DNA from 3 places in the Streptomyces sp. NPDC090119 genome. Region 3 is predicted to be linked to each of the others. Evidence: riboswitches for the same ligand, from Rfam matches in the RefSeq annotation. Region 3 holds a riboswitch; each other region holds the start of a gene.
The links. A riboswitch is a leader RNA that binds a small molecule or an ion and turns the genes downstream of it on or off. The one in region 3 is predicted to bind thiamine pyrophosphate.

Region 1: linked by a shared signal. The riboswitch ahead of thiO (glycine oxidase ThiO) and the one ahead of ACIPPM_RS12735 (thiamine ABC transporter substrate binding subunit) in region 3 are both predicted to bind thiamine pyrophosphate.
Region 2: linked by a shared signal. The riboswitch ahead of thiC (phosphomethylpyrimidine synthase ThiC) and the one ahead of ACIPPM_RS12735 (thiamine ABC transporter substrate binding subunit) in region 3 are both predicted to bind thiamine pyrophosphate.

What each region holds. Positions count from the first base shown of each region.
Region 1 covers NZ_JBIVDK010000002.1:303,581-306,849, forward strand. The annotation lists gene ACIPPM_RS08730 (NAD(P)/FAD-dependent oxidoreductase) at 1-1,006, opposite strand, end outside; TPP riboswitch at 1,201-1,313, shown strand; gene thiO (glycine oxidase ThiO) at 1,310-2,494, shown strand; gene thiS (sulfur carrier protein ThiS) at 2,491-2,691, shown strand; partial or broken gene ACIPPM_RS08745 (thiazole synthase) at 2,694-3,269, shown strand, end outside.
Region 2 covers NZ_JBIVDK010000005.1:512,940-516,208, reverse strand. The annotation lists gene thiC (phosphomethylpyrimidine synthase ThiC) at 1-1,719, opposite strand, end outside; TPP riboswitch at 1,712-1,884, opposite strand; gene ACIPPM_RS23870 (YibE/F family protein) at 1,956-3,269, shown strand, end outside.
Region 3 covers NZ_JBIVDK010000003.1:19,064-22,332, reverse strand. The annotation lists gene rlmN (23S rRNA (adenine(2503)-C(2))-methyltransferase RlmN) at 1-1,059, shown strand, start outside; TPP riboswitch at 1,117-1,224, shown strand; gene ACIPPM_RS12735 (thiamine ABC transporter substrate binding subunit) at 1,306-2,379, shown strand; gene ACIPPM_RS12730 (ABC transporter permease) at 2,457-3,269, shown strand, end outside.

The DNA of each region.
Region 1 (3,269 bases), on a different contig from region 3:
CCCCGCGCCACACCGTGCGGTCGGCGGCCGCGTGGTGGCCCGCGTACTGCACGAACCGCCCGAACTGCTCGGACCAGAAGTACGGCACCGGGTCGTAGGGCGCCGCCTCCTCGCCCAGGATGTCGGCGGCGACCGTACGGGGGCCCTGGAGGGCGTTGTCCCAGTGGTGGACGAGCAGCCGCTCGGCGTAGCGGGCCGAGGGGAAGGAGGTGCAGTCGCCGACCGCGTACACGTCCGCGGCGGAGGTGCGCAGCCGGTCGTCGGCCAGGACGTCGCCGTGCGGGCCGAGGGCGATGCCCGAGCCCGCCAGCCAGGCGGTGGCGGGGTGGGCGCCGATGCCGACCACGACGGCGTCGGAGGGCAGCCGGGCGCCGTCGTCCAGCACGACCGCGCCGGGTTCGACGGCGGCCACGCGGACGCCGGTGCGCAGGGAGACGCCGCCGTCGGCGTACCAGGCGGCCATCGGGGCGGCGACCTCGGCGGGCAGGGCACCGGCCAGCGGGCGGTCGGCGGCCTCGACGACGGTCACCGCGCAGCCCGCCTCCCGGGCGGCGGTGGCGAACTCGGCGCCGATCCAGCCCGCGCCGACCACCACCACGTCGTGCCGCGCGGCCAGCACCGGGCGCAGCCGCTCGGCGTCGTCCAGGGTGCGCAGCAGATGCACACCGGGCGTCTCGTCGGTGCCGGGCAGCCGGACGGGTACGGCGCCGGTGGCGAGGACCAGCACGTCGTACGGGACGGGACCGGCGGCGGTGTCCAGTTCGTGGTCGGCGGGGCGGACGCCGAGCGCCTCGCAGCCGAGCCGGAGGTCGATGTCGAGCGAGGCGAAGTCCACGTCGAAGGCGGAACCCTCGGCGGTGCCCAGCAGGATGGCCTTGGACAGCGGGGGCCGGTCGTAGGGCTGGTGCGGCTCGGCGCCGATCAGGGTGACGGGCCCGGTGAAGCCCTGTTCGCGCAGGGCGACGGCGGTCTGCACCCCGGCCATGCCCGCCCCGACGACGACCACGCGCCGTTCCTGCCCCGCGGCCTCCGGAGATCTCTGCTCAGTCACATGGTCACCTTAGGTCACTGACTCATCGTCAGTCAGTGCGCGTCGCACCGACCTCTTCACCCACGCTGATGCCCCCGCCCGGCCGTCGTACCGGAGGGGCCGGTGCTCCCTTACGGCTGAGCTGGGCGGGCGGCTAGGCTGGCCACCGTAACTGCACTCGCGGGAGCCCGGACGCACCGGGCTGAGAGGGAGGCTGGCGGCCTCCGACCGTACGAACCTGATCCGGGTCATGCCGGCGAAGGGAGGGGCGAGACGCCCATGCCGTCACGTACGTCCGAACGACCCGGTGCCCCGGACGTCCTCGTCGTCGGGGGCGGGATCATCGGCCTGGTCACCGCCTGGCGCGCGGCCGGGCGGGGACTCACCGCGGCCGTGGTGGACCCCGATCCCGGTGGCGGGGCCGCGCGGGTCGCGGCCGGGATGCTGGCCGCGGTCACCGAGCTGCACCACGGCGAGGAGGGGCTGCTCGCCCTCAACCTGGCCTCCGCGCACCGCTATCCCGACTTCGCCGCCGAGCTGGCCGAGGCCACCGGTCACGATCTGGGCTACCGCCGCTCGGGCACCCTGGCCGTCGCCTTCGACACCGACGACCGCGCCCAGCTCCGTGAGGTGCACGAGCTGCAGCTCCGCTGCGGACTGGACTCGGAGTGGCTGTCCGGGCGGGAGTGCAGGCGGTTGGAGCCGATGCTGGCGCCCGGTGTGCGGGGCGGGCTGCGGGCCGACGGGGACCATCAGATCGACCCCCGGCGGCTGGCGGCCGCGCTGCTGACCGCGTGCGAGCGAGCCGGGGTGGTCCTCCATCGCTCCTGGGCCGCGCGGCTCGACACGACAGGGGACCGGGCCACCGGGGTCACCACGGCGGACGGCACCGCGCTGGCCGGCGGGCAGGTGGTGCTGGCGGGCGGCAGCCTGAGCGGGCGGCTGGAGGGGGTGCCGGAGGCGCTCGTACCGCCGGTGCGCCCGGTGAAGGGGCAGGTGCTGCGGCTGACGGTGCCACCCCGGTACCGGCCGTTCCTCAGCCGTACCGTGCGGGCCGTGGTGCGTGGCGGGCCGGTGTACCTGGTGCCGCGCGAGAACGGCGAGCTGGTGATCGGCGCGACCAGCGAGGAGCTGGGGTACGACACCACGGTCACCGCGGGCGGGGTGTACGAGCTGCTGCGCGACGCCCATGAGCTGGTGCCCGGCATCACCGAGCTGCCGCTCACCGAGACCCTGGCCGGACTGCGCCCCGGCTCCCCCGACAACGCCCCGCTGCTCGGCCCCTCGGGCCTGGACGGCCTGCTGCTGGCCACCGGGCACTTCCGCAATGGCGTGCTGCTCACGCCCGTCACCGGGGACGTCATGGCCGACGTGCTGTGCGGCGCGGGGCTGCCCGAGGTGGCCCGCCCGTTCTCGCCGCACCGGTTCGCCGCCCCCTCCCCCACCCTGGAGCACTCCGCATGAACATCTCCGTCAACGGCGAGCGCCGCGAGGTGGCGCCGGGCACCGCCCTGGACGCGGTCGTACGCGTCCTCACCCCGGCGCCCTCCGGGGTGGCCGCCGCCGTGAACGAGACCGTGGTCCCGCGCACCCGGTGGGCCGAGACCGGCCTCGCCGAGGGCGACCGGGTCGAGGTCCTCACCGCCGTGCAGGGAGGCTGACCGTGACTACCGGAACCACCGAACCCCTGGTCCTCGGCGACCTGACGCTGGACTCCCGGCTGATCATGGGCACCGGCGGCGCCCCCAGCCTGGACGTGCTGGAGCGCTCGCTGGTCGCGTCCGGCACCGAGCTGACCACGGTGGCGATGCGCCGCGTCGACCCCGGCGCGCACGGCTCGGTGCTGTCGGTGCTGGAGAAGCTGGGCATCCGCGTACTGCCCAACACCGCGGGCTGCTTCACCGCCGGGGAGGCGGTGCTGACCGCCCGGCTGGCCCGCGAGGCGCTCGGCACCGACCTGGTGAAGCTGGAGGTGGTGGCCGACGAGCGGACGCTGCTCCCCGACCCGGTGGAGACGCTGGACGCGGCCGAGACCCTGGTGGACGACGGCTTCACCGTGCTGCCGTACACCAACGACGACCCGGTGCTGGCCCGCAGGCTCCAGGACGTGGGGTGCGCGGCCGTGATGCCGCTGGGCTCCCCGATCGGCTCCGGGCTCGGCATCCGCAACCCGCACAACTTCGAGCTGATCATGGAGCAGTCGTACGTCCCGGTGATCCTGGACGCGGGTGCCGGTACG
Region 2 (3,269 bases), on a different contig from region 3:
CTCGGCCCGGTTGCCGCCGTGTTCGCGCCGGATGTCCTGCGAGATCTTCATGCTGCAGAACTTCGGCCCGCACATGGAGCAGAAGTGGGCCGTCTTCGCGGGCTCGGCGGGCAGCGTCTCGTCGTGGAACTCCCGTGCCGTGTCCGGGTCCAGGGCGAGGTTGAACTGGTCCTCCCACCGGAACTCGAAGCGGGCGTCCGAGAGCGCGTCGTCCCACTCCTGGGCGCCGGGGTGCCCCTTGGCCAGGTCGGCCGCGTGGGCGGCGATCTTGTAGGTGATGACGCCGGTCTTGACGTCGTCCCGGTTCGGCAGGCCCAGGTGCTCCTTGGGCGTGACGTAGCAGAGCATCGCCGTGCCCCACCAGGCGATCATCGCGGCACCGATACCCGAGGTGATGTGGTCGTACGCGGGCGCGACGTCGGTGGTCAGCGGGCCGAGTGTGTAGAACGGGGCCTCGTCGCAGATCTCCTGCTGGAGGTCGATGTTCTCCTTGATCTTGTGCATCGGGACATGCCCGGGGCCCTCGATCATCGTCTGCACGTCGAAGCGCCGGGCGATCCGGTTGAGTTCCCCGAGCGTGCGCAGCTCCGCGAACTGCGCCTCGTCATTGGCGTCAGCGATCGAACCGGGCCGCAGACCGTCGCCGAGCGAGTAGGTGACGTCGTAGGCCGCGAGGATCTCGCAGAGCTCCTCGAAGTGCTCGTACAGGAACGACTCCTTGTGGTGCGCCAGGCACCAGGCCGCCATGATCGAGCCACCGCGCGAGACGATGCCGGTCTTCCGGTTCGCCGTCAGCGGGACGTACGGCAGTCGCACACCCGCGTGCACCGTCATGTAGTCCACGCCCTGTTCGGCCTGCTCGATCACCGTGTCCTTGTAGACCTCCCAGGTCAGCTCCTCGGCCCGGCCGTCGACCTTCTCCAGGGCCTGGTAGAGCGGCACCGTGCCGATGGGCACGGGGGAGTTGCGCAGCACCCACTCGCGGGTGGTGTGGATGTTGCGGCCGGTGGAGAGGTCCATGACCGTGTCGGCGCCCCAGCGGGTCGCCCAGGTCATCTTCTCCACCTCCTCCTCGATCGAGGAAGTGACCGCCGAGTTGCCGATGTTGGCGTTGACCTTCACCAGGAACCGCTTGCCGATGATCATCGGCTCGATCTCCGGATGGTTCACATTGGCGGGCAGCACGGCCCGGCCCGCCGCGATCTCCTCGCGGACCACCTCGGGGGCGACGTTCTCCCGGAGCGCCACGAACTCCATCTCGGGCGTGATCTCCCCCTGGCGGGCATAGGCGAGCTGGGTGACCGCCCGGCCCGTCCGGCCACGCCGGGGCTGGCGGGGCCTCCCGGGGAAGACCGCGTCCAGATTGCGCAGCCCGCCGCGCGGCGAGGTGTGCTTGATCCCGTCGTCCTCCGGCCGGACGGGACGGCCCGCGTACTCCTCGGTGTCGCCACGGGCGACGATCCAGTTCTCCCGCAGCGGGGCCAGCCCCCGGCGGACATCGGTGTCGGCTTCCGGATCGGTGTACGGGCCGGAGGTGTCGTACAGCGTGACCGACCGCCCGTTGGTGAGGTGCACCTGACGGACCGGCACCCGCAGATCGGGGCGCGAGCCCGCGACATACGCCTTGTGCCAGCCGATGGACTTCCCGGCCTCCTCGCCCGACGAACTGGTCGTCGTGGTCTGCGCGGAGGCAGGCGTGCGTGCGTCCTTGTTGGTCATGAGACCTACTCCCTACGCCGGCATTACCCGGTAACAGGTTCGGCGGTCGACGCAGCGATTTCCGTCCGCAGATGTCCTCGGGGAACCATGTTCCACGTGAAACATCGCAACGACGGAGGTCAGCGCCCTCTCAGCCCGGTGCTCCGAGCTCCCGCGTGTGCAAAGGTGCCTCCACGCTAGCGCCCTCTGTGACGGGATGAACAGTGGGCCTCCCCCGTTCTTGCAATGATCGGGCCGTGACCACGACGCAGCAGCCTCCCTACCCTCCTCCCGGCCCACCCCACCGGCCGGGCTCCGGACCAGGCCCCGGCGACGGGAGCGGGCACGGGTCCGGTCCCGGAGACGGCCATGGCGGGCACGGGGGTCACGGCGGTCATGGGAGTCATGGCGGGCATGGCCACGGGCACGGGCACGGGCACTCGCACAGCCATGGCCCCGCCGCGCCGGTCTCCAGACATCTGCGCAAGGTCATCGCGGCCATCCTGATCCCGTTCAGCGCGGCCGTCGTCGTGGGTCTGGTGGTGCTCTGGCCCGGAGGCGCGCCCCCGCACCAGCGCTCCGGGGTCGGCTTCGACCGCCAGACCCAGCAGGCCACGGTCACCCAGGTCACCTCGGTGAGCTGCCAGGTCGGCGGGGTGGGCGGGGGAGCCCCGGCCGGTGATCCCTCGGCCACGGGCGCGGGTCCGGCCGCCCAGGAGGACAAGAAGGGCCCCTGCAAGAAGGCGACGGTCCGGGTCGACACCGGCAAGGACCAGGGACGCACCTTCACCGAGCTGGTGCAGCCCGACCAGACCCGGCAGTTGCACCAGGGCGACAAGGTCGTGGTCGCCTACGAGCCCAAGGCGCCGAGGGAACTCCAGTACGCGGTCACCGACCTGGACCGCAAGTTCCCCATGGCCCTGCTCGCCGGGATCTTCGCGGTCGCCGTCGTGGTGGTGGGCCGACTGCGCGGCGTCATGGCACTGGTGGCCCTGGCGGTGAGCTTCATGGTGCTCACCCTGTTCATCCTGCCCGCGATACTCCAGGGCTCGAATCCGCTGCTGGTGGGCGTGGTCGGGTCGAGCGCGATCATGCTCATCGCGCTGTACATGTGCCATGGCCTGTCCGCGCGGACCTCCGTCGCGGTGCTGGGCACCCTCGTCTCCCTGCTGCTGATCGGTCTGCTCGGCTCGCAGTTCATCGGCTGGGCCGCGCTCACCGGCAACACGGACGACAACACCGGCCTGATCCACGGTCTCTACCCGTCCATCGACATGAGCGGCCTGCTGCTCGCGGGCGTCATCATCGGCTCGCTGGGCGTGCTGGACGATGTGACGGTCACCCAGACCTCGGCAGTGTGGGAGCTGCACGAGGCCAACCCCTCGATGGGCTGGCGGGGGCTGTACCGGGCGGGCATCCGCATCGGCCGCGACCACATCGCCTCCGTCGTCAACACCCTCGTCCTCGCCTACGCGGGCGCCGCGCTGCCCCTGCTCCTGCTGTTCTCCATCGCGCAGAGCGGGGTGGGCACCGTGGCCACCAGCGAGCTGGTCGCGGAGGAGATCGTGCGG
Region 3 (3,269 bases):
AAGCCGCCGCGGCATCTCGCCGACCTCTCGCCCGCGGAGCGGAAGGACGCTGTCGCGGAGGCGGGCGAGAAGCCGTTCCGTGCCAAGCAGCTCTCGCAGCACTACTTCGCGCGGTACACGCACGACCCCGAGCAGTGGACGGACATCCCGGCCGGTTCGCGGGAGAAGCTGCGGGAGGCGCTGTTCCCTGAGCTGATGTCGGTGGTCCGGCATCTGGCCACGGACCAGGGCACCACCCGCAAGACGCTCTGGCGGCTGTTCGACGGCACCCTCGTCGAGTCCGTGCTGATGCGGTACCCGGACCGGGTCACCATGTGCATCAGCTCGCAGGCCGGGTGCGGGATGAACTGCCCGTTCTGTGCCACGGGCCAGGCCGGTCTCGACCGGAACCTGTCCACCGCCGAGATCGTGCACCAGATCGTGGACGGCATGCGGGCGCTCCGGGACGGGGAAGTGCCCGGCGGTCCGGCCCGGCTGTCCAACATCGTCTTCATGGGGATGGGCGAGCCGCTCGCGAACTACAAGCGCGTCGTCGGCTCCATCCGGGCGCTCACCGACCCCGCCCCGGACGGCCTCGGCCTGTCTCAGCGCGGCATCACCGTGTCGACCGTCGGCCTCGTCCCCGCCATCCACCGCTTCGCCGACGAGGGCTTCAAGTGCCGGCTGGCGATCTCGCTGCACGCCCCCGACGACGAGCTGCGCGACACCCTCGTTCCCGTGAACACGCGGTGGAAGGTGCGCGAGGTGCTGGACGCCGGGTTCGAGTACGCGGAGAAGTCCGGGCGTCGGCTGTCCATCGAGTACGCGCTGATCCGGGACATCAACGACCAGGCGTGGCGCGGTGACCGGCTCGGCCGGCTGCTCAAGGGCAAGCCCGTGCACGTCAACCTGATCCCGCTCAACCCCACCCCCGGCTCCAAGTGGACCGCCTCCCGTCCCGAGGACGAGAAGGCGTTCGTGGCGGCCATCGCCGCGCACGGCGTGCCGGTGACCGTCCGGGACACCCGCGGTCAGGAGATCGACGGGGCGTGTGGTCAGCTCGCGGCCACCGAGCGGTAACCTGGGCCGGTCAGTACAACGTCATACCCGTACACGTTCGTACGGTCATACATCTGCATATTCCGACAGGGGAGCGCCACAGCGCTGAGAGTGCGGCAACCAGGCCGCAGACCCTCTGAACCTCGCCCAGGTCATTCTGGGTAGGAAGTTCGGTCATCACTCAAGCTGTTGTGCCCTGCCCGGACTCCCGCGTGGAGTCAAGGGCAGGGCCGCGTCTCTTCCTGGCCCACCCCAGGAGGACCACCAGTGCACACCAAGACCTTCGTGGCCGCGGCGGTCGGCCTCGGCCTGCTCACGCTCTCCGCGTGCGGGTCCACCGACACCAAGGGGGCCGCGGACACCAAGACCGTGACCCTTGTCAGCCACGACTCGTGGGCCGCGTCCAAGAACGTGATCGCGGACTTCGAGAAGCAGTCCGGCTACCGGGTGCGCGTCCTCAAGGACGGCGACGCCGGGCAGGCCGTCAACAAGGCGGTCCTCACCAAGGACAACCCCCAGGGCGACGTCTTCTTCGGCATCGACAACACCCTGCTCTCCCGCGCCCTCGACAACGGCCTCTTCCAGCCGTACGCCGCCAAGGGCCTCGGCCAGGTCGACCCCGCCTTCCAGCTCGACGCGGCGAAGCACCGGGTCACGCCGGTCGACCACGGCGACATCTGCGTCAACTACGACAAGGCGTACTTCACCGAGCACAAGCTGAAGCCGCCGCGCACCTTCGCCGACCTCGCGGACCCCAAGTACAAGAATCTGCTGGTCACCGAGAACGCCGCCACCTCCTCGCCCGGCCTCGGCTTCCTGCTCGGCAGCGCCGCGAGTTACGGCGACAAGGGCTGGGAGGGGTACTGGAAGAAGCTCAAGGCCAACGGCGTCAAGGTCGTCGACGGCTGGGAGCAGGCGTACTACCAGGAGTTCTCCGGCTCCTCCGAGGGCAGGAAGGCGGGCGGTGACCGGCCGCTCGTCGTGTCGTACGCCTCCTCGCCGCCCGCCGAGGTGATCTACGCCAAGCAGAAGCCGAAGACCGCCCCCACCGGTGTCTCCGAGGGCACCTGCTTCCGGCAGGTCGAGTTCGCCGGGCTGCTGGACCACGCGAAGAACCCCGAGGGCGGCAAGGCGTTCCTCGACTTCCTGCTCTCCAAGCAGTTCCAGCAGGACATGCCGCTGAACATGTTCGTGTACCCGGTGATCAAGGACGCGAAGGTCCCCGCCGAGTTCACCGAGTACGGGCCCGCCGTCAAGGACCCGCAGACCATGGCGCCCAAGAAGATCGCCGCCAACCGCGACCAGTGGGTCAGCTCGTGGACGTCTCTCGTACTGAAGTAGCTGAAGCGGCCGGAGCAGCCGGAGCGGCGGAAGCAGCCGGACGGCGCGGCCGCGGGAGCGTGGCGCGGCTGGGGCTGATGGCCCTGCCCGTCGCCTTCTTCGCGCTGTTCTTCGCCTGGCCCGTAGCCGCCATCACGGCGCGCGGGCTCAAGGCCGACGGCAGCTGGCATCTCGGACGGTTCGCCGAGGTGCTGGGCCGCTCCGACATCCGGCACGTGCTCTGGTTCACCACCTGGCAGGCGCTCGCCTCCACCGCGCTCACCCTGCTGATCGCGTTGCCCGCCGCCTGGGTCTTCGCCCGGCTGGAGTTCCCCGGCAAACAGGTGCTGCGGGCCGTGGTCACGGTGCCGTTCGTGCTGCCCACGGTGGTCGTCGGCACCGCGTTCCTCGCCCTGGTCGGCCACGGCGGGCTGCTGGACGAACTGTGGGGCGTACGGCTGGACACCACGGTGTGGGCGATCCTCATCGCGCACGTCTTCTTCAACTACGCCGTCGTCGTGCGCACCGTCGGCGGGCTGTGGGGCCAGCTCGACCCCCGGCAGGAGGAGGCCGCCCGGATGCTCGGCGCCTCCCCGCTGCGCGCCTGGCGCCAGGTCACCCTGCCCGCGCTGGCGCCCGCCGTGGCCGCCGCCGCGCTGATGGTGTTCCTGTTCACCTTCACCTCCTTCGGCGTGGTCCAGATCCTCGGCGGGCCCACCTTCTCCACCCTGGAGGTGGAGATCTACCGGCAGACCTCCGAGGTCTTCGACCTGACCACGGCCGCCGTCCTCACCCTGGTGCAGTTCGCCGCGGTCGGCGCGATCCTCGCCGTGCACGCCTGGACGGTACGGCGCCGGGAGACCGCGCTGCGCCTGGTCGACGCCTCCGGCACCGCCCGCCGCCCGCGCGGC